2 regions of the Clostridium sp. DL-VIII genome follow, and region 2 is predicted to be linked to the other one. Evidence: predicted binding sites of a transcription regulator. Region 2 holds the regulator's gene; the other holds the start of a gene.
What was found. The regulator HrcA, encoded in region 2, represses chaperone genes, less so after heat shock. The targets are predictions, from matches to a motif close to TGTTAGCACTCNNNNNNNNNGAGTGCTAACA.
Positions count from the first base shown of each region.

Region 1: groES (co-chaperone GroES) is a predicted target of HrcA. The motif match lies at 2,402-2,432, and genes of this name have one in related genera.

Region 1 covers NZ_CM001240.1:676,265-688,061, reverse strand. The annotation lists gene CDLVIII_RS03260 (prepilin-type N-terminal cleavage/methylation domain-containing protein) at 1-74, opposite strand, end outside; gene groL (chaperonin GroEL) at 368-1,993, opposite strand; gene groES (co-chaperone GroES) at 2,075-2,359, opposite strand; gene CDLVIII_RS03245 (4Fe-4S dicluster domain-containing protein) at 2,956-4,443, opposite strand; gene CDLVIII_RS03240 (DNA glycosylase) at 4,820-5,749, opposite strand; gene CDLVIII_RS03235 (C-GCAxxG-C-C family (seleno)protein) at 5,811-6,215, opposite strand; gene CDLVIII_RS03230 (NADPH-dependent butanol dehydrogenase) at 6,372-7,538, opposite strand; gene CDLVIII_RS03225 (3-hydroxybutyryl-CoA dehydrogenase) at 7,702-8,550, opposite strand; gene CDLVIII_RS03220 (electron transfer flavoprotein subunit alpha/FixB family protein) at 8,746-9,753, opposite strand; gene CDLVIII_RS03215 (electron transfer flavoprotein subunit beta/FixA family protein) at 9,776-10,555, opposite strand; gene CDLVIII_RS03210 (acyl-CoA dehydrogenase) at 10,569-11,708, opposite strand; gene CDLVIII_RS03205 (short-chain-enoyl-CoA hydratase) at 11,793-11,797, opposite strand, start outside.
Region 2 covers NZ_CM001240.1:1,480,571-1,492,367, reverse strand. The annotation lists gene CDLVIII_RS06715 (multicopper oxidase) at 1-1,661, shown strand, start outside; gene CDLVIII_RS06710 (GNAT family N-acetyltransferase) at 1,799-2,575, opposite strand; gene CDLVIII_RS06705 (NUDIX domain-containing protein) at 2,886-3,401, opposite strand; gene dnaJ (molecular chaperone DnaJ) at 3,707-4,840, opposite strand; gene dnaK (molecular chaperone DnaK) at 5,192-7,030, opposite strand; gene grpE (nucleotide exchange factor GrpE) at 7,113-7,700, opposite strand; gene hrcA (heat-inducible transcriptional repressor HrcA) at 7,737-8,768, opposite strand; gene hemW (radical SAM family heme chaperone HemW) at 9,002-10,126, opposite strand; gene CDLVIII_RS06675 (hypothetical protein) at 10,250-10,690, opposite strand; gene lepA (translation elongation factor 4) at 10,890-11,797, opposite strand, start outside.

The DNA.
Region 1 (11,797 bases), 800 kb from region 2:
AATCCTTCTTTCTTCTTATTAACTGACTCTTTGAAACTGTTTTTCTTAATTATTAATTTCTTTCTTTTTTTCATAATATTACTCCTTGTAATTGTTTTTTATTAATATTATTCCTTTTTTTTCTATTTTGTATACAAATATTGGAATATTTTTTTCACTATACTATAGGATATACCCTCTTGAGTACCCTTATAAAATTTTAACTTTTATTTTCAATTACTATATTACAGGGAAATATTTATCTCAAACTAATAATTGTTATATTGCAGCTTCTTATTATTAACATGTTCTAATTTAATGCAAAAAAAAGAATAAGCAATTATAATAATTGCTTATTCTAACTAGATATATTAATAGTATTTTTATTTTAGTACATTCCATCCATTCCCATTCCTGGAGCTCCTGGCATTGCAGGTTCTTTTGCTGGAATATCAGCTACTGCTGCTTCTGTTGTTAAGAATGTTGAAGCTACTGAAGCTGCATTTTGAAGTGCTGATCTAGTAACCTTAGTTGGATCAACTATTCCACCTTTAATCATGTTGATATATTTATCGTGTAGTGCATCATATCCTATACCTGGTTCACTATTTTTAACTTTTTCAATTATTACTGAACCTTCAACTCCTGCATTAGCTGCTATTTGTCTTACTGGTTCTTCTAATGCCTTAGTGATTATGTTTATTCCAACTTGAGTATCAGGAACATCTGAAGTTAATTTTGCAACTTCGTTAATTACATTAACATAAGCTGTTCCACCACCAGCTACTATTCCTTCTTCAACAGCTGCTTTAGTTGCATTTAATGCATCTTCAATTCTAAGTTTCTTTTCTTTTAATTCAGTTTCTGTTGCTGCACCAACCTTGATTACCGCAACTCCACCAGCTAATTTAGCTAATCTTTCTTGTAACTTTTCTTTATCAAATTCTGAAGTTGTTTCTTCGATTTGAGCCTTAATTTGACCTATTCTTTCTTTTATAGCTACAGATTCACCTTTACCGTTAACTATTACAGTATTTTCTTTAGATACCTTAACGCTATCAGCTGTACCTAACATATCAACTGTAGTTTCTTTTAAATCTCTTCCTAATTCTTCTGAGATAACAGTTCCTCCAGTTAATATGGCAATATCTTGTAACATTTCTTTTCTTCTATCTCCAAAACCTGGTGCCTTAACAGCTACACAAGTAAATGTTCCTCTTAACTTATTAACTACTAATGTTGCCATTGCTTCTCCTTCTATATCTTCAGCAATGATTAATAGTTTTTTACCTGATTGAACTATTTGTTCAAGTATTGGTAAAATTTCTTGAATGCTTGAAATCTTTTTGTCAGTTATTAATATATATGGATTTTCTAAATTGGCTTCCATTTTTTCATTATCTGTAGCCATGTAAGGAGATACATATCCTCTATCAAATTGCATACCTTCAACTACATCTAACTCAGTTCCCATTGATTTAGATTCTTCTATTGTAATAACGCCTTCATTTCCTACCTTTTCCATAGCGTCTGCAATTAATTTACCTACTTCTTCATCAGCAGCTGATATCGCAGCAACTCTAGCTATATCCTCTTTTCCATCTATTTGCTTAGAGATTTTTTTAATTTCTTCAACAGCTTTATCTACAGCCATCTTAATACCAGTTCTTATTAAAATAGGATTAGCTCCTGCTGTAACATTTTTTAAACCTTCTCTTATAATTGCTTGTGCTAATAAAGTTGCAGTAGTAGTTCCATCTCCAGCTACATCATTTGTCTTTGTTGCAACTTCTTTAACTAATTGTGCTCCCATGTTTTCATATGGATCTTCTAATTCTATTTCTCTTGCAATTGAAACACCATCATTGGTTATTAATGGTGCACCAAATTTTTTATCTAATACAACATTTCTTCCTTTAGGTCCTAAAGTCACTTTAACTGTATCTGCTAACTTATCTACACCAATTTGCATAGATCTTCTTGCATCTTCTCCGAATTTTAACATCTTAGCCATTTCTTATAACACTCTCCTTTTTATATGCTATTTATATCTTTTTATTTCTTACTTTCAAATTGCCTTGTAATAAAAAATTAATTACTCAACTATTGCTAATATATCATCTTGCTTTAATATAGTATATTCGTCTCCATCTACTTTAACTTCTGTACCAGCGTATTTTGAATATAAAACTTTATCTCCAACTTTTACTTCCATCGCTACTCTATTTCCATCTACAATAGCTCCAGGACCTACTGCAACCACTTCTGCTTCTTGTGGTCTTTCCTTTGCAGTGCCAGTTAAGACTATTCCACTTTTAGTCTTTTCTTCCGCCTCTAATTTTTTTATTACTACTCTTTCACCAAGTGGTTTAATATTCATGAAAAACCCTCCTTAAAAATATAAAATATCTTTACTTTTTTCTGTTAGCACTCATCATCGTCGAGTGCTAACATAATTATAATATCCTTTATACCCATATAATTCAAACATTACTTCTAATATTATATCCCACTTTTCAGCGAATATAACTCTTTATCTTAAAATATGTCTTAATTACTTAATTTTTCTCCATTTTATTTATTCTATAGTTATTTTTTAAATTCTCATCTCCTAATTAGCCATTATACCTGCCATATCAATACATCAGCCCTAAAACTTTAACAAACTGTTAAATCAAAAAAACAATCATCCAATCAAGCATAAAACACAGTTCTTCCATATAAAAGGAAGGTGTCTAAAAATAATCTTTAATTATTTTTAGACACCTTCAATTTTAATTATTTATTACTATAAATATTCAAAACTAAGTTTTAGATTATATTATCATATCTATAAGCTTTAATATATATATGTTGCAATTGATTTTCTACATTTAACATTTAGATATTTACACAGCTTATAAACATACTAAGTGTAATTTTATTATTGCAACATATATATTATAGTCTTCCCATATAAACTTCTTATAAATTGTATTATCTTTCTAAATTTATATCATGGAATTCTTCTAACGCTTTATTAGATAACACACTCTTAATTGTTGTTTGTTGATTTATCTTTGCGAAAGGTGCTTTTGCTTTCATTACTGATACAATTTTAGCTGCTCCATTTATGCAACCACCTTCACACATCATTCCTTCAATAAAGTTTCCAGGTAATTTTCCTACTTTAGCCATAGTCATAGTTTTCTTAATTTCAGCTCCACCTGAAACCTTGACTGGTTTAAATTCGATATTAACACCTTTTTCTTGAACATAGTTCTCTATAGCCGCAGTTAATCCTCCACCTACAGCGAAATTTCTTCCAAAAATAGATGCTTCATCAACTACTATATCTTCACAGTTTGCTGGGTCTACTTCGAATGCATCAAATAAAGCCACTAATTCTTCAAAAGTCAATACATAATCAACAGAATCCTTTATTGATTCTATCAACGCCTCACCTTTTTTAGCAGTACAAGGCCCTACAAATACAACCTTTGCATCCTTATCCTTAGATTTTATATATCTTCCTGTAGCAACCATAGGTGAAACAGTTCCTGAAATTCTTTCTGCTTGATCTGGCATCATTTTTTCAATATAGCTAAGGAAACCTGGACAACATGAATTTGTCATGTAGCTGTCTCCTCTTTCCATTCTTTCCACGAACTCATTACTTTCGTGCACAGTAACAGCATCTGCTCCACATGCTACTTCTATCATATCCTTAAATCCTACTGCCTTGATTGCATTTTTAACTTGTCCAAAAGTTATCTTTGGCCCAAATTCTCCAGTTATTGCTGGTGCAACCATAGCATATATATTACCTTTGCTCATCAAATCATAAACTATCTTAACTATTGAACTCTTATCTTCTATAGCTCCAAATGGACATGCTGACATACATGCACCACAATTTACGCATTTACTTTCAGTAATTTCAGCTCTTAAATCTTCAGCATTATAGCTTAATGCACCTGTAGGACATGACTTTTTACATGGTCTCATATCTTCTGCAACAGCATCGTATGGGCATGCCTTCTTACACATTCCACATTCCTTACATTTATCTGGATCAATATACGCTTTGCCATCAACATATGTAATTGCTCCAAAATTACATGCACTTTGACATTTATGGGCAACACAATTTCTGCATGCATCAGTAACTTGAAATTTCTTTGTTGGACATCTATCACATGCTTCTTCTATTACATATAAAATTTGTTTTTCATCTTCTACATTAATTAACTCTTGTCCATTTTTACCATTTGGCTTATAACCTGCTGCAAGTTTTGCTCTTTCTAAGACTACATCTCTTTCTTGCTCAATTGTATCTCTATAATTTGGAATATCTCCTTGAATCATATCATAAGGGACTTTTTCTAACTCTTCCTTGCTTATTTTATTTTCCTTAGCTAATACTGCTACTCTAGTTAAAACCTCATGCTTTAACTTTAAAAGTCGATTTTCAAATTGAAACATTAATATACACTCTCCTATGATTATTTTTTTACTTTCATATTATAGCATGAGATAATTATACCATACTCTTGTTAAAACTATAACAATTTTTATATAATTTAAATATTCTGAATTATTTACTCTAAAGTAATTTTCTGTATATTCGGACATTTCTCAAAAAATTAGGCCGATTTACCATTATATATCGCCTTAAACTTCGTCAATATATTCACAAAGCTTTTGCTATTTGTGATATATTCATATAGTTTTCAAAATATAAGCATGACTTTTGCTTATACCAATTTTCATATAATTTTAGGCACTTGAAAATAAATAACAAGTCCAAAATTGCTATTTATTTTCAAGTGCCTTAACTCAAAGTATTATATTTAACAACTTAATCATCAATACTTATTTTGTTCTCTCTCGCATAGTAGAATAAATATTGTTGCGCAAAACCAGATAATTTTCCAAATTTATTTCTTCCAAAAATTCTTATTTTATTTAATGATGAATCTTCTGCACCATAGAAATGAATCATTGCACGCTTAACCCATACATCCACTGGAAATGCTGAAGTCTTTTCCATAGAAAATAGCATTATGCAATCTGCCACTTTGGAACCGACTCCTTTAAATTCTTGAAGTGCATCATGGCATTCATCATCACTTAATCTTTTAATATAATCTAAATTATATTTAATATATGAATTTTCTTCGTTCAATTTTAAGTTTTCATCTTTCACTGAATTATATACGTTTTTAATTGTATCTATTAAATACTTGCTCCTAAAAGAAGCTCCCGTCTCTTGTATTTCTTCTAACGTTGCATCTTTTACTTCATATATGCTCGGAAAAGCATAATAGACCTTATTTTTATAATTAATTTCTTTTCCCCACTTAGCTGATATTTTATTTACTGTCTTTTTTATTGATGGTATATTATTTCTAGCTGAAATAATAAAGCTAAGAAGCATCTCAAATGGATCTTGATTCAATACTCTTACCCCATATCCAAATTCTATACTCTGCTTAAGCAAAACATCTTTTGAAAGCTCTTCCTTTATATCTGAGTAATCTCTATTTAGATCGAAGTAACTTAACCAAATTCTATTAAATTCTTCTTCATTTGTATTATAAATTATTACATTATTTCCTTCTTCTTTTACTTCAATTAATTTTCCAAAAGCAATGACTATAAAATCATTCTCTTCTATCTCTTCAAATCTAAAAATTTGTCCACATTCAAATATATGTTTAAGTTTAAAATTCTTAACGCCTTCTATTATCACATGATCTTTAGAAAATTTTATATTTTTATAATCCATTGTATTACTACTCCTTTTAAATTTAAAGCGAATATTAAATTTGATATTCTGTTCTAGTTATTTACTTATGTTTTTCCTTAAGAATTATCTTTTCTAAAATTTCAGCACCTGTCTCGATCATTAGTGTGCACTTTTTAACATCTTTATATTCTTTTTTCAAATCTATACATTTAGTATGTCCTAATTTTTCTCCAAAATTATTTATAAATTCTTTCGTCATCTCTCTAACAATTGGACTCTTATGCCCACTTACCTCTGTAAACATTGCTCCTATTACACCAATGGAACCAGTTATAACTCCACAAACGTCTCCTGTTGCCATTCCACCTCCAAAACCCGCCATAACTTTTAGTGTTTCTTCTGACAAATTTAAATTATATTCTTCGTTAGCTGCATACATAATACACTCTGCACAATTTAAGTCATATTCCTCTGTCCAATATTTCATGGCTGTTTCCTTTAACATTCTCATCTCTCCTATCGAAAATAATTATTCTTTAATATATTATATCACTCAATCTGAATCTCCGCCTTCTAATTTATCAAAAATAAACTAAAAAAATTGACTGGGTCAGAGTTAATCTTATCAATTAATCTGTCTCAGTCATTATTACATTATTTATTAGAATTCGACTTTGTTTCCATAATATACACACTCAAATATTTTCTTCATCTCATCCTTATTTATTTGTCTTGGATTTGAACCTGTGCAAGCATCTCCAATTGCTCTTTCTGAAATCAAATCAACTTTTGCTTTAAATTCCTCTTCATCAATTCCATATTCTTTTAATGTGCTTGGAATTGCCATTTTCTTATTTAATTCCTTTATTAAACTTGTCAATGAGTCTACCAACTCATCATCGCTTGTACCACTTAACCCTAATCTTTTAGCTATCTTCGCATATCTATCTAAGGCAGCTTTTTTGTTAAAGTCAATTACATATGGTAGATATATAGCATTTGCGCATCCATGAGGTATATGGAATACAGCTCCTGTCTTATGAGCCATACTATGAGTTATTCCTAGTAATGCATTAGAAAATGCCATACCCGCCAAACATTGAGCATAGTGCATTTGCTCTCTAGCATCCTTGTCTCCGTCATAAGATTTTAGCAAGTATTCATTAATCATTTCAATAGCTTGTAGAGCTAATGGATCAGTAAATGGTGAATGTAATGTGGCTACATACGCTTCAATTGCGTGAGTTAAAGCATCCATTCCTGTATGCGCTGTTAATTTAGCTGGCATTGTTTCTGCTAACTCTGAATCTACTATTGCTACATCTGGAGTTATATTAAAATCAGCTAAAGGATATTTTATTTCAGTCTTATAATCTGTGATTACAGAAAATGCTGTCACTTCTGTGGCAGTACCACTTGTTGATGGTATTGCTAAAAATTTAGCCTTACTTCTTAACTCTGGTATTGTAAAGGGATCTTTTATATCATCAAAAGTCTTTTCTGGATGTTCATAGAATACCCACATCGCCTTTGCTGCATCTATAGGCGATCCTCCACCCATAGCAATTATCCAGTCAGGTTTAAAATCTCTCATTACTTCAGCGCCTTTAAGCACTGTTTCAACTGATGGATCAGGTTCTATTCCTTCGATTAATTTGACTTCTATTCCAGCTTCCTTTAAATACTCTAAAGCCTTGTCAACAAAACCAAACTTTTTCATGGAACCTCCACCAAGTGCTAATACTGCTCTCTGGCCTTTAAGAGTTTTCAATTGTTCTAAGCATCCTTTTCCATAATAAATGTCTCTTGGTAATGTAAATCTCATCATAGTTTCAATAACCCTCCCTAAAATATATACTAACGGAAATATTCACAATTTTCCCATTATTTATATATTTCTATATAAATCCTCAAAATCCTTTACCTGTAAAAAACAAATTAAAAAAATTCTCAAAAGAATATCTTCTTTTGAGAATTTTTAAGACTATATATTATTTAGAATAATCATAGAATCCTTTTCCTGATTTTCTTCCAAGCCATCCAGCTCTAACATACTTTCTTAGTAAACTACTAGCTCTGTATTTGCTATCTCCTGTTTCAGTAAGTAAAACATCCATAATAGCTAAACATACATCAAGACCAATAAGATCTCCTAAAGCTAAAGGTCCCATTGGGTGATTAGCTCCAAGTTTCATAGCTGCATCGATATCTTCCACTGAAGCAACACCTTCTTGTAATATGAAAGTAGCTTCATTAATCATTGGAATTAAAATTCTATTTACTACAAATCCTGGTGCTTCAGCAACTTCTACTGGAGTCTTTTCAATTGCTTCTGATATTTCCTTAACAGTATTAAAAGTTTCTTGAGAAGTTGCAGCTCCTCTTATAACTTCAACAAGCTTCATTATTGGAGCTGGATTAAAGAAATGCATTCCTATAACTTTATCTGGTCTCTTTGTAGCTGAAGCAACTTCAGTAATTGATAAAGATGATGTATTTGAAGCTAAAATTGTTTCTGGCTTACAAATTCCATCTAATTCAGCAAAGATTTCTTTCTTTATTTTCATGTTTTCAATAGCAGCTTCAACTACTAAGTCACAATCAGCAGCTAACTTCATATCAGTTGTTCCTGAAATTCTTGAAAGTATAGCTTCTTTATCAGCTTCAGCCATCTTTCCTTTAGCAACTTGCTTATCTAAGCCTTTAGCTATTCCTGCTATTCCTCTATCAACAAATTCGTCCTTTATGTCTCTTACTATTACTTCACAACCATGTTGAGCGAATGCTTGAACAATACCAGCACCCATAGTTCCTGCACCAAGTACAAAAATCTTTTTCATAGATTATTCCTCCTCAAAACTTTTATTATAGATATCCTTAGTTAAAATAAATCAATTTTAACTAAGGATTAAATTAACAACAAAATTCTTGTTAAATAATTATTAACCATGTTAACAAATTGTTTTTCTTGTTATATTATTAACCATCAAAAGGAAACTACAATATCAAAAACAAATTATAAAGAACAGGTTAAATTATTCAGCACTCTTTATTTCTTTAACTTGAGCAATTAATTCTGGTACTACTTTATTAAGATCTCCAACAATTGCATAATCTGCAATCTTCATTATTGGAGCTGAATCATCTTTATTAACAGCAATGATTAAATCTGAATCCTGCATACCTGCAACGTGTTGAATTGCTCCTGAAATACCACAAGCTATATAAATTTGAGGTCTAACAGTTTTACCAGTTTGACCAACTTGGTATGCTCCATCAATCCATCCTTTTTCTACAGCTGCTCTTGATCCTGCTACAGTTCCGCCTAAAGCATCAGCTAATTCTTTTAGTAATTGGAAATTTTCTTTATTTCCAACTCCTCTACCACCTGATACTATGAAATCTGCTTCAGCTATATCTACGATATCTTTCTTAGCTTTAATAATTTCTAGAACTTTTGTTCTAACATCACTATCAGCTAATTTAACTTCAACTTTTTCAATTTTGCAGTTTGCTCCATCAGTGTTGATTTTAGCAAAAACTCCTGGTCTTACTGTAGCCATTTGTGGTCTATGTTCTGGACAAGCTATTGTTGCCATTAAGTTACCACCAAATGCAGGTCTTGTAGCTAAAAGATCACCATTTTCAACATCAACATCGATTGATGTACAGTCAGCTGTTAATCCAGTTGTTAATCTAGCTGCTATTCTTGGACCTAAATCTCTTCCTATAAAAGTAGCTCCTACAAATAATATTCCTGGTTTTCTTTCACTTGCTAAATCGCAAATAACCTTAGTATACGCATCAGTTGTATAATGTTCTAAATTTTTATCATCAGCAACTAAAACTTCATCAGCTCCGTGCTGTGCTAAAGTTTTTGCTAATTCTTCTATATTGCTACCTAATAATACGGCAGTTAATTTTACTCCTAGTTTATCTGCTACTGTTCTACCTTCACCAAGTAGTTCTAAAGATACTTTTTGTAATTCGCCTTCTCTTTGTTCGGCAAAGACCCAAACGCCTTTGTAATCTGCTATATTCATAATAAATTACCCTCCTATTATCTTAGATGTAGTGTTTTTCTTTTAATTTTCCTACAACATAATATGCTGCATTTTTAGGTGTTTCTCTAACGTATTCTCCTGCACCTTTAACTTCTTTAGTCATTGACTTCTTAACCTTTGTAGGTGAACCTTTAAGTCCTAATTCAGATACATCTACATCTATATCAGCTGCACTCATAACTTTGATTTCATCATCAGAAGTTGCGAATATATTTGCAACATTCATATATCTAGTTTCATTTAATTCTTCGATTGCAGTTAATAGACATGGAGTTTTAACTTCTACCACTTGGTGTCCGTCTTCTAATGCTCTATTTACTATTAATGAACTTCCTTCAACTTTAACATCTTGAACATAAGTTACTTGAGGAATTGCTAAATGTTCAGCTATTTCTGGACCTACTTGTGCAGTATCTCCATCAATCGCTTGTCTTCCAGCAAATACTATATCATAATCTAATTTTGCAATAACTCCAGCTAATGCCTTTGAAGTAGCTAAAGTATCAGCTCCCCCAAGTGCTCTATCTGTTAATAGGATAGCTTCATCAGCTCCCATACATAATGCTTCTCTTAAAACTGCTTTAGCCATTGGAAGTCCCATACTAATAACTGTAACTTTTCCGCCAACTTGCTCTTTTAATTGTAATGCACCTTCTAAAGCATGCTTATCCTCTGGATTCATGATTGATGGAACTCCATCTCTAATTAATGTACCAGTTTTAGGATCTATTTTTACTGCTGTAGTATCTGGAACTTGTTTTACACAAACTACTATATTCATTATCAATGTCCTCCTATCTTAAAATGCTTCCAGCGATAACCATCTTTTGAACTTCTGAAGTTCCCTCGTAGATTTCGCATATTTTAGCATCTCTCATCATTCTTTCTACTGGATATTCCTTAGTATATCCGTATCCACCAAAGATTTGCACTGCTTTAGTTGTAACTTCCATTGCAACATCTGCAGCAAACAATTTAGCTCTTGCAGCATCTACTGAGTATGGTTCTCCAGCTTGCTTCTTGCATGCTGCCTTGTATACTAAATGTTGAGCTGCTTGTATTTTAACATCCATTTCAGCTATATACCATTGTAATCCTTGGAATGCTGAAAGTGGCTTACCAAATTGCTTTCTTTCTTTCATATAGTTAACAGCTTCTTCAAATGCTCCTTCTGCAATACCTAATGCTTGAGCTGCAATACCAATTCTTCCTCCATCAAGAGTCTTCATTGCTATTCCGAATCCCTTACCTTCTTTTCCAATTAAGTTTTCTTTTGGTACTATACAATTTTCCATAACTAATTCTGTAGTAGAAGATGCTCTAATACCCATCTTGTTTTCTAATTTTCCTATTGAGAATCCTGGGAATGATTTTTCTACGATAAATGCAGAAATTCCTTTTGTTCCTTGGCTCTTATCTGTCATAGCAAATATTATGAAAGTTTCAGCAACTCCACCATTTGTTATGAATATTTTTGAACCATTTAATACATAATGGTCTCCTTCTAGCACAGCACTTGTTTGTTGTCCTGCTGCATCTGTTCCAGCACCTGGCTCAGTTAAACCAAAAGCACCTAATTTTTTACCACTACAAAGCTCTGGTAAATATTTTGCTTTTTGTTCTGGAGTACCATGTTCATTTATTACTGATGCACATAATGATGTATGAGCTGAAAGTATAACTCCTGTTGTACCACAAACTTTTGATAATTCTTCTACAGCGATTATGTATGAAAGTACATCTCCGCCAGCTCCTCCAACTTCCTTAGAAAATGGGATACCCATCATTCCAATCTTTGCCATCTTTTTAACATTTTCCATAGGGAATCTTTCTGTTTCATCGATTTCTGCAGCTATTGGTTTAACTTCATTTACTGCGAATTCTCTAACCATTTGTTGTACTAATTCTTGTTCTCTAGTTAATTGGAAATTCATTAAATTACCCTCCTTGTTAATTAAACCTATTTGATAACAACTATATATAAATCTTTAATAGATTTTTAACTTAATCTTTAAAAATTATT
Region 2 (11,797 bases):
AGCAAATTCTCCCTTCTGAATTTGCCCAAACTACTGTATGGGGATATAGCGGTATAATTAGAGATAAATTCACTGGAGAAAAAATTCAATTTAGGAGTTCTCCTGGAGCAACTTTTGAAGCCATACGAGGCATTCCTGTAAATGTTAAATGGATAAATGAAATTACAGACGCTTATTCATTAGCAGTTGATCCAAGTCTTCATTGGGCAAATCCTAATGACACCTCAATGATGCCTCCTGATGGGAAATGGCCTGATTTTCCACCTGGAGTTTACTGTGCTCAAAAAGATGTCCCATTAGTAACACATCTTCATGGAGGTGAACAGCAATCAACATTTGACGGTCACCCTGAAGCATGGTGGACTGCAAATGGTCTAACTGGCCCAAAATATATCACTGACACTTTTCACTACCCAAATACTCAAGAGCCAACTACATTATGGTATCATGACCATGCACTAGGCGTGACTCGTCTTAATGTAGTAATGGGACTTGCCGGTTTTTATATTATTAAAGATCCTGCTAATCCTTTTGATTACCCAGGTCCATTAATTACAAACTCAAAATATGAAATACCAATAGTTATTCAAGACCGTTCCTTTAATGCTGATGGCAGCTTAAATTTTCCTACTCAAGGTGACAATCCAGAAATCCATCCTTATTGGCAGCCTGAGTTTTTTGGAGACACCATTATGGTAAATGGAACAGTATGGCCTAATCTAGATGTTGACATGACCAGATATCGTTTTAGAATCTTAAATGGTTCAAATGCACGATTCTATAATCTTAAATTTTCAAATGGAATGCAATTTTGGCAAATAGGAACAGATGGCGGTTATCTTAACAAACCAGTACCACTAACTTCTATTCTTCTTGCTCCTGCAGAACGTGCGGATATACTTGTAGACTTTTCTGAGATTCCTAGCTGTACTAAAATAATTCTCTGTAATGATGCAAATGCACCTTATCCTACAGGTGATAAACCTAATCCTGATACTGTAGGACAAATAATGCAATTTACCATCAATCATAATACTGACATGATGATGCCTACTCCTCTTCCAAAAACACTAAGAGATACTCCTATACCACATTTGCCTGCTCCATCAAAAATAAGAATATTTACACTTTATGAAACTGCTGGAGCTAATGGTCCATTAATAGTAACATTAAATGGACAACGTTGGTCAGCTCCAATTTCCGAATTGCCAGTTGTAGGTTCAACAGAGGAATGGTATATAGTTAATCTAACCGCTGATGCACATCCTATCCACTTGCATCTTGTAGAATTCAAACTATCCTGCAGGCAAAAGTTCGAGGTAGATAAATATACCCAGGACTGGCTTAAATTAAATTCTGATTTAGGAAATCCACCATGGATGGTTAAACCGAAAACACTTTATACAACACCATATATAATAGGTAATCCTATCCCTCCAGAAGATAACGAAGCTGGCTGGAAGGATACTGTAAAAGCATATCCTGGAGAAATAACAAAAATGCGAATTCGCTTTGCTCCTCAAAATGCTAATTCACATCCTGGTGAAAATTTATTTCCATTTGATCCTTCCGCTGGTCCTGGTTATGTATGGCACTGCCACATCTTAGACCACGAAGATAATGACATGATGAGACCTTATCAGATTAAATCAGAAGAATAATCTAATTTTACACTGGAAAATACCATATTAACCAATTCATTAATATCTTATAATTATATTGGCCTAAAACCAAATGCACTAAACATTAAATTTAATAATGTCTAGTGCATTAAATTTATATATAGTATTTTTATTACTCATTTAAAATTAAATGTTATGATTCTATGTTTTGAAATAAATCCAGCTTTTTCAAGAGTTCTTTTTGAAGCATGATTATAATACCAGCAGCCGCAAATAGGTACCACATTATGTGCACAGCAATTTTCTCTTAATTTTGTTATAATATATGTTCCAATCCCCCTGTTTCTATACTCCTTTTTTACTATCATACCTATATCATAATAATCCATGCTTCTGAAAACTTTCTGAGCAACACCTGCTGCAAGTAAAGTTTCATCAGAATACAATACGAATATCTCTTCTTTTAAAATTTGTTCTTCTAAATTTTCAAAAAAGTCTTCGCTTATCTCAGAAATTTTTTCGCCATCTTTTAAATTTGCTAACCTAAAACATTTACTCTTAAATCCATCTAACGAATTTTTTACATTAACAAAATTTCTAAACAAATATCCTGAGCAAACAGCCTTTTTATTAAAATCTAAGCATAGGGACATCAACAAATAATCAAATGATTTACATTCTGCTGCTATAAAATATTCTTCCTCTAGCAAAGTTTTAAATATATCTTGCGCAAATGTTACCACTTCATCATTCAAATAAAACTCATACAGCACTTTATCTTTATCCACACAAAAATATCCCTGTGTTTTTGATTTTAGTTCAATTTTATAATAGTCACATCTATTAACTATCTGCTCAAGATATTCTTCTTGAGCAGAAGGCAGCGACCTCATATACACTTCTCTTTGCTCTTCTATTAATTCTATGGATTCTACCTTTTTTACTTCAATCATATCTAACCCCTTTCTCTCATACTCATATCGTTAATCATTAAAATAACTATACTTAAAATAATATTATTAATACAAACACCTTTATAGGTTTCCTTGCAGTAAAACCATTATTAGCAATTATATCTTTTTCAACACTTTGACTTCCTTCGTGCATAATCTTATTCAGAACTAGTATCTATTGATAATTTAGTATATCTAATCCTCAAAATATTTATATCAAACCATTATGCATAGCACATATTTAGTTTCTATATCCCTATAATTGAAAAATATTTTTTTACTATATTAAGCACAGTACCATAAATGAAATTTATACTATGCGGTGCCCTCCTCTATGTTTTCTCATATCGAATAAAAGTCCAGTAAACCAATAATCTATAAACTTTCCTTCTTTGACTAATTGTAAAATTTCATCTTTGCTTGCCCATTTCACTGATTGTACTTCTTCATATTGTAATTTTAGCTCTTTAATATTTATTTCTCGCTCAATAAAATAATAATCATCAAAACCAGCTTCAAAATTTATAGTAAAAAATGGTCGTTCACTTGATAGATCAATTTTATATCCTATTTCTTCTAGCGTTTCTCTTTCGGCAGCTTGTACGCTTGTTTCACCAGCCCAAGCGCTCCCTCCAACAGTTATATCCCACATATTAGGCCATCCTTCTTTCCATGGCTGACGTTGTTGAATAATCATCTCATTTCTTGAATTAAAAATACACACATGAACTACAAGATGAAAATCATCTTTTCCAAATTCACTGCCCCGCTTAATTTTTCTACCAGTTAAGTTTCTATTCTTATCATAAATATCCCACAGTTCCACTGTAACTCTCCTCACTTTTATAATTCTAATCAGTTCCTACTATACATAATCTTAAAACCTACTTTTTTTGCTAATTCAACAGATGCAATATTATTTTTGTCTACCCAATATACTGGTATAATATTATTTTCCGTTCATAAATTCGCAATATTTCCATATACAAATCAATTATAGCATATTCTGTAATTGTAGCATTTTTAAATCTATATCACTAATTTTTCTGACTTATTATATATAAAAAAAGAAACTGTTCAAATTTCAGCACAGCTGCTACTTAAACAGTTTCTTAAAAAAATTTGCTTATATTATCTATTTTTCCCGAATAATTTTTTCTTTGGAGCCACAGCTTCATCAACTTCTTCACCTGATGCTTTCATAAAGCTGTACAATGCCTCTCTCTGTTCTTTATTTAATGTCTTAGGAATATCAACTATGACTTTTACATATTGATCTCCTTTGCCACCTGAATTAACTCTTTGTATTCCCTTACCTTTTAATCTAAACATAGTTCCAGATTGAGTACCTGCCGGAACAGAATATTTAACATTTCCATCTACTGTAGCTACAGTTATTTCTGTACCTAAAGTAGCCTTAGCCATAGAAACATGAGCATCAATATATATATCATTTCCTTTTCTTGTGAATACCTTCGATGGAGTTACATTAATTCTAACATATAAATCTCCAGGGTTTCCACCTCTTAATCCATGTTCACCTTGACCACGTAGTGGCATAACATTACCTGTATCTACTCCTGCTGGTATGTTAACTTTTATCTTTCTTGTCTTTCTAACATTACCATTTCCTCTACAACTTGAACATGGTTTTTCTATTATTTTACCTGTTCCTCTACAAGTATCACAAGTAGAAGTTGAAACAAAGCTTCCAAGAGGAGTTTGTCTTTGAACTCTTACTTGACCTGAACCTCCACAAGTTGGGCAAGTCTTTGCACTAGTTCCAGGCTCAGCACCGCTTCCATTACAGTGTTCACAATTTTCATTTCTAGTTATTGAAATTTCTTTTTCTACTCCAAAAACAGCTTCTTCAAATGTTAAGGTTATTGTATATTCAAGATCATTACCTCTTACAGGACCATTTCTTCTTCTAGAACCTGATCCCCCTCCACCAAAGAACGATTCAAAAATATCTCCAAAACCTCCCATATCAAAGCCATCGAAACCTCCGAAGCCACCGCCTCCAAAGCCTCCACTTCCATCAAAAGCGGCAGATCCAAATTGATCATATTTAGCCTTCTTTTCTGGATCCGAAAGAATTTGATAAGCTTCATTTATCTCTTTAAACTTTTCTTCAGCTTCAGCATTCCCTTGATTTCTATCTGGATGATATTTTACTGCTAATTTTCTAAAGGCTCTTTTTATTTCATCATCACTTGCACCTTTTTCAAGCCCAAGCACCTCATAATAGTCTTTATTTGCCATTTGTTTATATTCACCACCTAGTACTTTATCAGTGTACAGTTCGCAATTCACGATTTACAGCGAACTGCATGCAATGTACAATGCATAATTTAAATTTAAACTCCACACAATCCAGATCATAAATGTATAAATAATAACTTCTCCAATTATAAATATACAATTTACAATAGTAAAATGTGCAACTTTTATTATTTTCTCTGCATACTTTAGAAAAGGGAAGACGAAATTGCCTTCCCCTATCTCTAATGAAACCCGACTCACATGCGTTCGCTGGGTAAGTTCGAATTGCAAAATACAAGATTTTGATTCTCACTTATATTAATAATTAAGTTTTATTACAACTAAACTATATTATTTATCTTCATCAACCTTGAAATCAGCATCTACTACATTATCATCATGTGGTGCACTTTGTGCTCCACCTGCTGCATCTTGGTCAGCACCTGCTTCTGCTCCAGCTTGTTGATACATCTTTGTAGCTATTGGATAGAATGATTGATTTACAGCTTCAATTGCTGCTTTAATTGCTTCTACATCATCGCCATCTTTAACTTTCTTAAGATCTTCAATCTTAGCTTTTACAGTAGCTTTTTCATCTTCTGTAGCTTTATCTCCTACTTCATTTAATGTCTTTTCTATTTGATAAATTGTTTGATCTGCGTTGTTTACAGCTTCAATCTTTTCTTTTCTCTTTTTATCTTCTTCTGCAAACTTTTCAGCTTCTTTTACAGCCTTATCTACTTCATCATCACTTAAGTTAGTTGAAGCTGTAATTGTGATGTTAGCTTCTTTTCCAGTTCCTTTATCTAAAGCTGATACTTTAACAATACCATTAGCATCTATATCAAATGTAACTTCGATTTGAGGAATTCCTCTTGGAGCTGGAGCTATTCCTGATAATGTGAATCTTCCAAGTGACTTATTATCCATAGCCATTTGTCTTTCACCTTGTACTACGTTGATTTCAACTGATGTTTGATTATCAGCAGCAGTTGAGAATACTTGACTCTTCTTTGTTGGAATAGTTGTATTTCTTTCAATTAATGGAGTAGCTATTCCACCTGCTGTTTCAATTCCAAGTGTTAATGGTGTAACATCAAGTAATACTACATCCTTAACTTCTCCAGTAAGTACACCTGCTTGAATAGCTGCACCAACTGCAACACATTCATCTGGGTTAACTCCTTTAGATGGTTCTTTTCCTGTAAAGTTCTTAACAGCTTCTACTACTGCTGGAATTCTTGTTGATCCACCTACTAAAATTATCTTATCAATATCACTTAATGAAAGTTTTGCATCAGCTAATGCTTTTTTCATTGGCTCAATACTTCTTTCAACTAAGTCATGAGTTATTTCATTGAATTTTGCTCTAGTTAATGTTAAGTCTATGTGTTTTGGACCTGTTGCATCTGCTGTGATAAATGGTAAATTAATGTTTGTTTGCATTGATGAAGATAATTCGATCTTTGCTTTTTCAGCAGCTTCTTTTAATCTTTGAACTGCCATCTTATCTTGCATTAAATCAATTCCATTTGAAGCTTTGAAATCATCAGCAATATAGTGCATTACTTTTTCATCAAAGTCATCTCCACCAAGTTTAGTATCTCCGTTAGTTGATAATACTTCAAATACTCCATCTCCAAGATCTAAGATAGATACATCGAAAGTACCACCACCTAAATCATAAACTAAAATCTTGTGTGCTGAATCCATTTTATCTAAACCATAAGCAAGTGATGCTGCTGTTGGTTCGTTGATTATTCTTAATACTTCAAGACCAGCAATTTTTCCTGCATCTTTAGTTGCTTGTCTTTGGCTATCGTTAAAGTAAGCTGGTACAGTTATAACTGCTTGTGTTACAGTTTCACCTAAATAGCTTTCAGCATCAGCTTTGATCTTTTGAAGTACCATAGCAGAAATTTCTTGTGGTGAATATTGTTTTCCATCTATATCAACTTTGTAACTTGTTCCCATGTGTCTCTTTATTGAGATAACTGTCTTATCTGGATTTGTAATCGCTTGTCTTTTTGCAACTTGACCAACTAATCTTTCTCCATTTGCTTGGAATGATACTACTGAAGGAGTAGTTCTAGCTCCTTCTGAATTTGCTATAACAGTTGGTTCTCCACCTTCCATAACGGCTACACATGAATTTGTAGTTCCTAAATCAATTCCTATAATTTTTCCCATGATATTATTCCTCCTAAAACTCTATTAGTTTATTTTAATTTGAATTTTTCAATTAAATATTTTAATAAGTAATTTTACTTTTTTAGTTAGCTACTTTAACCATTGTATGTCTTATTATTTTGTCATCTTTTTTATATCCCTTTTGGAAAACTTCAGCTACAACATTTTTGCCTAAGTTCTCATCTTCTACATGCATTACTGCATTATGAAGGTTAGGATCAAATTCTCCTGAAGCATCTATTTCTTCAACTCCAAGTTTTGCAAATGCATCCTTGCAGCCTTTAATAGTCATTTCAATTCCTTTTTTTAAATCTTCTATACTTCCATCTGCTGCAATAGCTCTTTCTAAATTATCAAGAACAGGAATAATTTCTTTTAATACATCAACATATGCATCACTATATATTCCTTCTTTTTCTTTAGAAGTTCTCTTTCTATAATTGTCATATTCAGCTGTTAATCTTAATAATCTGTCTTTTGTATTATCTAATTCTTCCTGCAATTTTTTATTTTCCTCTTCTAAATTATTTCCTGCATCTTTGCAAGTTTCATCTACAGCCTCGCTAGTTTCCTGATTTTCTACTGCATCATTAGCTGTAGCTTCAGTTACTTCTTCCTCTTTAATTTCTTCATTCTTTAGTTCTTCATCTTTAACATTATTTTCTGCCATATATCTAAGTAACACCTCTTCTCTTTAATCTAGGACTTATATTTTATCATTGCTTAATATATTATTAAGCTCCTTTATAACTTCAGACATGATTGCTATTACTTTTGAATAATTGATTCTTCTAGGCCCAATTAATCCAATTTTTCCAATAGGCCTATCTCTGAAAGAATATTCGGCTGATATTATACTGCAATCCTTAGCCTGCAGCTTATAATTTTCATCGCCTATGCTGACTGTTATATTATCCTGTGGATCAAATAAATCTATTAAAGCTTCTTTATCATTAAGAAGCGACAGCATCTCTTTTGCCTTATCAATATCATTGTACTCTGGATAATTGAATATATTGGTTGTTCCTTCCATAAACACTTCTGTAGTATCTGCTGAATTTAATGTTTCATATAATAGTGGTAAAATTGCATTAAATATTTCTTCATATTGTCCTAAATCTTTCTTCAGATTATTAATTACTTCTAGATTAATTTCCTGTATAGAAAGATTCACCAATCTATTATTGATAACTTTGTTTATTTGATTTAAAGTTTCTACTTCTGGAACCTTGCTATTGAGCTTCATTATATGATTTTTAATAAGCCCTGTGTCTGTTAAAAAAACTGATACTAAATTGTGTTCATCAACCTTAATAAGCTGAATAGATTTAATAAAACTCTTCTTAACCGATGGAGCTTCTATTATACAAGTTAACTTAGTAAGCTCAGATAATAAAGCGCTAGTCTGCTTAACTATTTTATCTACTTCAAGCATTGCAGTATCAATTATATATTGTTTAATCTTCAAGTCTTCTTCAACTGTCAATCTTTGACTCTCCATAAGCTGATCAACATATAATCTGTATCCTTTGCTAGAAGGAATTCTTCCTGCAGAAGCATGAGGTTGTTCTAAGTATCCCATGTCTTCAAGATCAGCCATTTCATTCCTAATAGTTGCAGATCCAATGCCCAAATTATAGTTCTTCGCAATAGTTCTAGATCCAACAGGATCTCCGCTGCGAATATAGTCATTGATAATAGCTTGAAGTATCCTTATCTTTCTTTCATCAATACTCATAACCTCACCCTCTTTTTGTTAGCACTCATTAAGCTCGAGTGCTAATGACTATGTTTTTAATATATTATTTATGATGTTTTTTGTCAATTCTATTTATTTTTATTATAACTTTATTTAGTTATTATTTTTTCGATTTTATAAATTTATCTCTTTATTACTGCTATTTTCTTTAGTTTTCTCCAGTAATCTTTTTGCAATCTATTTCATAATAAAAGATTTATTTAAATATCACATCATAAAATGAAATCGCTCATCACATAATTGGATAATTCTATTCCTTTCGAGCTCAGATACAGTTTCCCCGAACTTGAAATTAATAATCCTTTTTTTATATTTTTTTCAATTACATCTCCATAGACTTCATATATATCTTTATTAAATCTTTTGGCAAATTCACTTGTTTTTATGCCTTCAATCATTCTAAGTCCCATAAATACGAATTCTTCCATATCATCTTTTATAGTGTTTACATGAACTTCCTGCGTAACATCTTCAGCTTCATTTATTCTTTTTATATATTCTTCAATATCATCTATATTTTTGATTCTATTTTCGTTTATGAAAGAGCTAGCAGACACACCTAATCCTAAGTATTCATTGCACTTCCAATAGACCTTATTATGAAAACATTCCTTTCCTTTCTTTGCATAATTAGATATCTCATATTGATGGTAACTATATTGACCTAGAATTTCCTTTGCTGATAAATACATCTCTCTTTCCTGCTCTTCATCGGGGAGTTTCAGCTTATCCTTATCATATAAATCGTAGAAATAAGTTCCTTCTTCTATTATCAAGCTATATGCCGATATATGCTCTGGATTCAACTTCACAATTTCTTCTAAGGTCTCTTTAAAATCCTCACTACTCTGATTCGGTAAGCCAAACATTAAATCAACATTAATATTATCAAATCCAATCTCTCTGGCTAATAAATAATTGCTTTTAAATTCTTTATAATTATGTATTCTTCCAATTTCCCTTAGAATAGAATCTTTTGCAGATTGTAATCCAAAGCTTATTCTATTTACCTTACCGTCTTTCATAATACTAAGTTTACTTCTATTTACTGTTCCAGGATTGCATTCTATTGTAAATTCTATATCTGTCTTCAAATTAAGCTTATTTAAAGTATCTAGCAGACTTTTCAGATTGGAATCATTAAGATGAGATGGCGTGCCTCCACCAATAAATATGCTGTTTATAGAATAAGCCTCTGCTTTTTGCAGTATTTCCTTATTTAGTGCATCAATATATTTATCCATTAATTTTTCTTTTCCTGAATACGATGGAAAATCACAATAAAGGCATTTCTGCTTACAAAATGGTATATGTATATATAATGAAATATCTTTCAATTAAAATCTCCTCCAATTCCCTATTTATCTGTACACTAAAACAATTGAGCAAAGAGAGGAACTTATGCTGTACATTTCCTTTCTTTGCTCAATATTTATTTTAAGTAATTTTATTTTAACTTACTAAACTAATAATTTTTCTGCTTGTTCCTTTAATAAAGCTATTTTACTATCTGCATCAACAACTGAAAAACCATATACATCAATAAAATTGTAGAAGTAATTGGCAAAAGCTATTCTTTTATTACGTTTTATGCTTAATTTATCTCCTACTTCTTCTAAGAAAGTAACTTCTTTTTCATCATACTCTCCGTCAATAAGTGCAAGACCTATCAATTCAAAATAAATTATATTCTTTGTTCTTTCAGAAGAATCTTCTAAAACTCTGCATATTGAGTTTAAATCATCATCAGCTACTTCGTTTTCCTCTATATTTAATTCCTTTAAATAATCATAATAAAGATTTTTTTCTTCTTTAGCAAAGGTATTATCTATATTCGCAAGATTCTTAACTAATTGCATAAATACAATTCCTTCATTCTTACTAAGTTCATTCAAAAACATATAACCCCTCCATCTTTCTACCAATAATTATTTGCATACTACTATCTACTATTATACAAATAATTCCTTGAAAATAATATCTTTTATTTATAATAATTTTAGGAATCTATATTGTCTTATGCCTAGTATATAGAAATAAATCATAAGATTTACTTCTTACTTGTAACTTGTAAATTAAGCTTTTATATCTATCTATAATCTAGTCTACCTTTAAAACAGCCATAAATGCTTCTTGTGGAACTTCAACAGAACCAACCTGCCTCATTCTCTTCTTTCCTTCTTTTTGCTTTTCAAGCAGCTTCTTCTTTCTTGAAATATCTCCACCATAACATTTAGCTAATACATCTTTTCTCATTGCTTTTACGGTTTCTCTCGCAATGATTTTAGATCCGACCGCAGCTTGAATTGGAATTTCAAATAACTGTCTTGGAATAATTTCTTTTAATTTTTCTGCAATTCCTCTTCCTTTATGGTAAGCTCTTTCTTCGGGAACTATCATTGATAATGCATCAACTATATCTCCATTTAATAATATATCTAGCTTAACTAACTTAGTCTGAGTATATCCTTTGAATTCATAATCCAAAGAAGCATAGCCTCTTGTTCTTGATTTTAAGGTATCAAAGAAATCATATATTATTTCATTTAAAGGAATATCATAGTTTACAACTGCCCTAGTTTCTTCTATGTATTGCATATCAATATATGTTCCTCTTCTATCCTGGCATAATTCCATAACTGCCCCTACATAATCTTTAGGCGTTATTATAGATGCCTTAACTACTGGCTCTTCCATATAATCTACTTCTGTTGCAGGTGGAAGATTTGTTGGATTTGTTATTTCAAGAATGGTTCCGTCTGTTTTTATTACTTTATATATAACTGATGGTGCAGTAGTAATTATGTCTAAGTTAAATTCTCTTTCAACTCTTTCTTGAATTATTTCCATATGTAATAATCCTAAGAATCCGCATCTAAATCCAAAGCCAAGTGCTATAGATGTTTCTGGTTCAAAACTTAAAGCTGCATCATTTATCTGTAATTTTTCTAATGCTTCTTTAAGTTCATCATATTTTGCTCCATCAACCGGATATATTCCTGAATAAA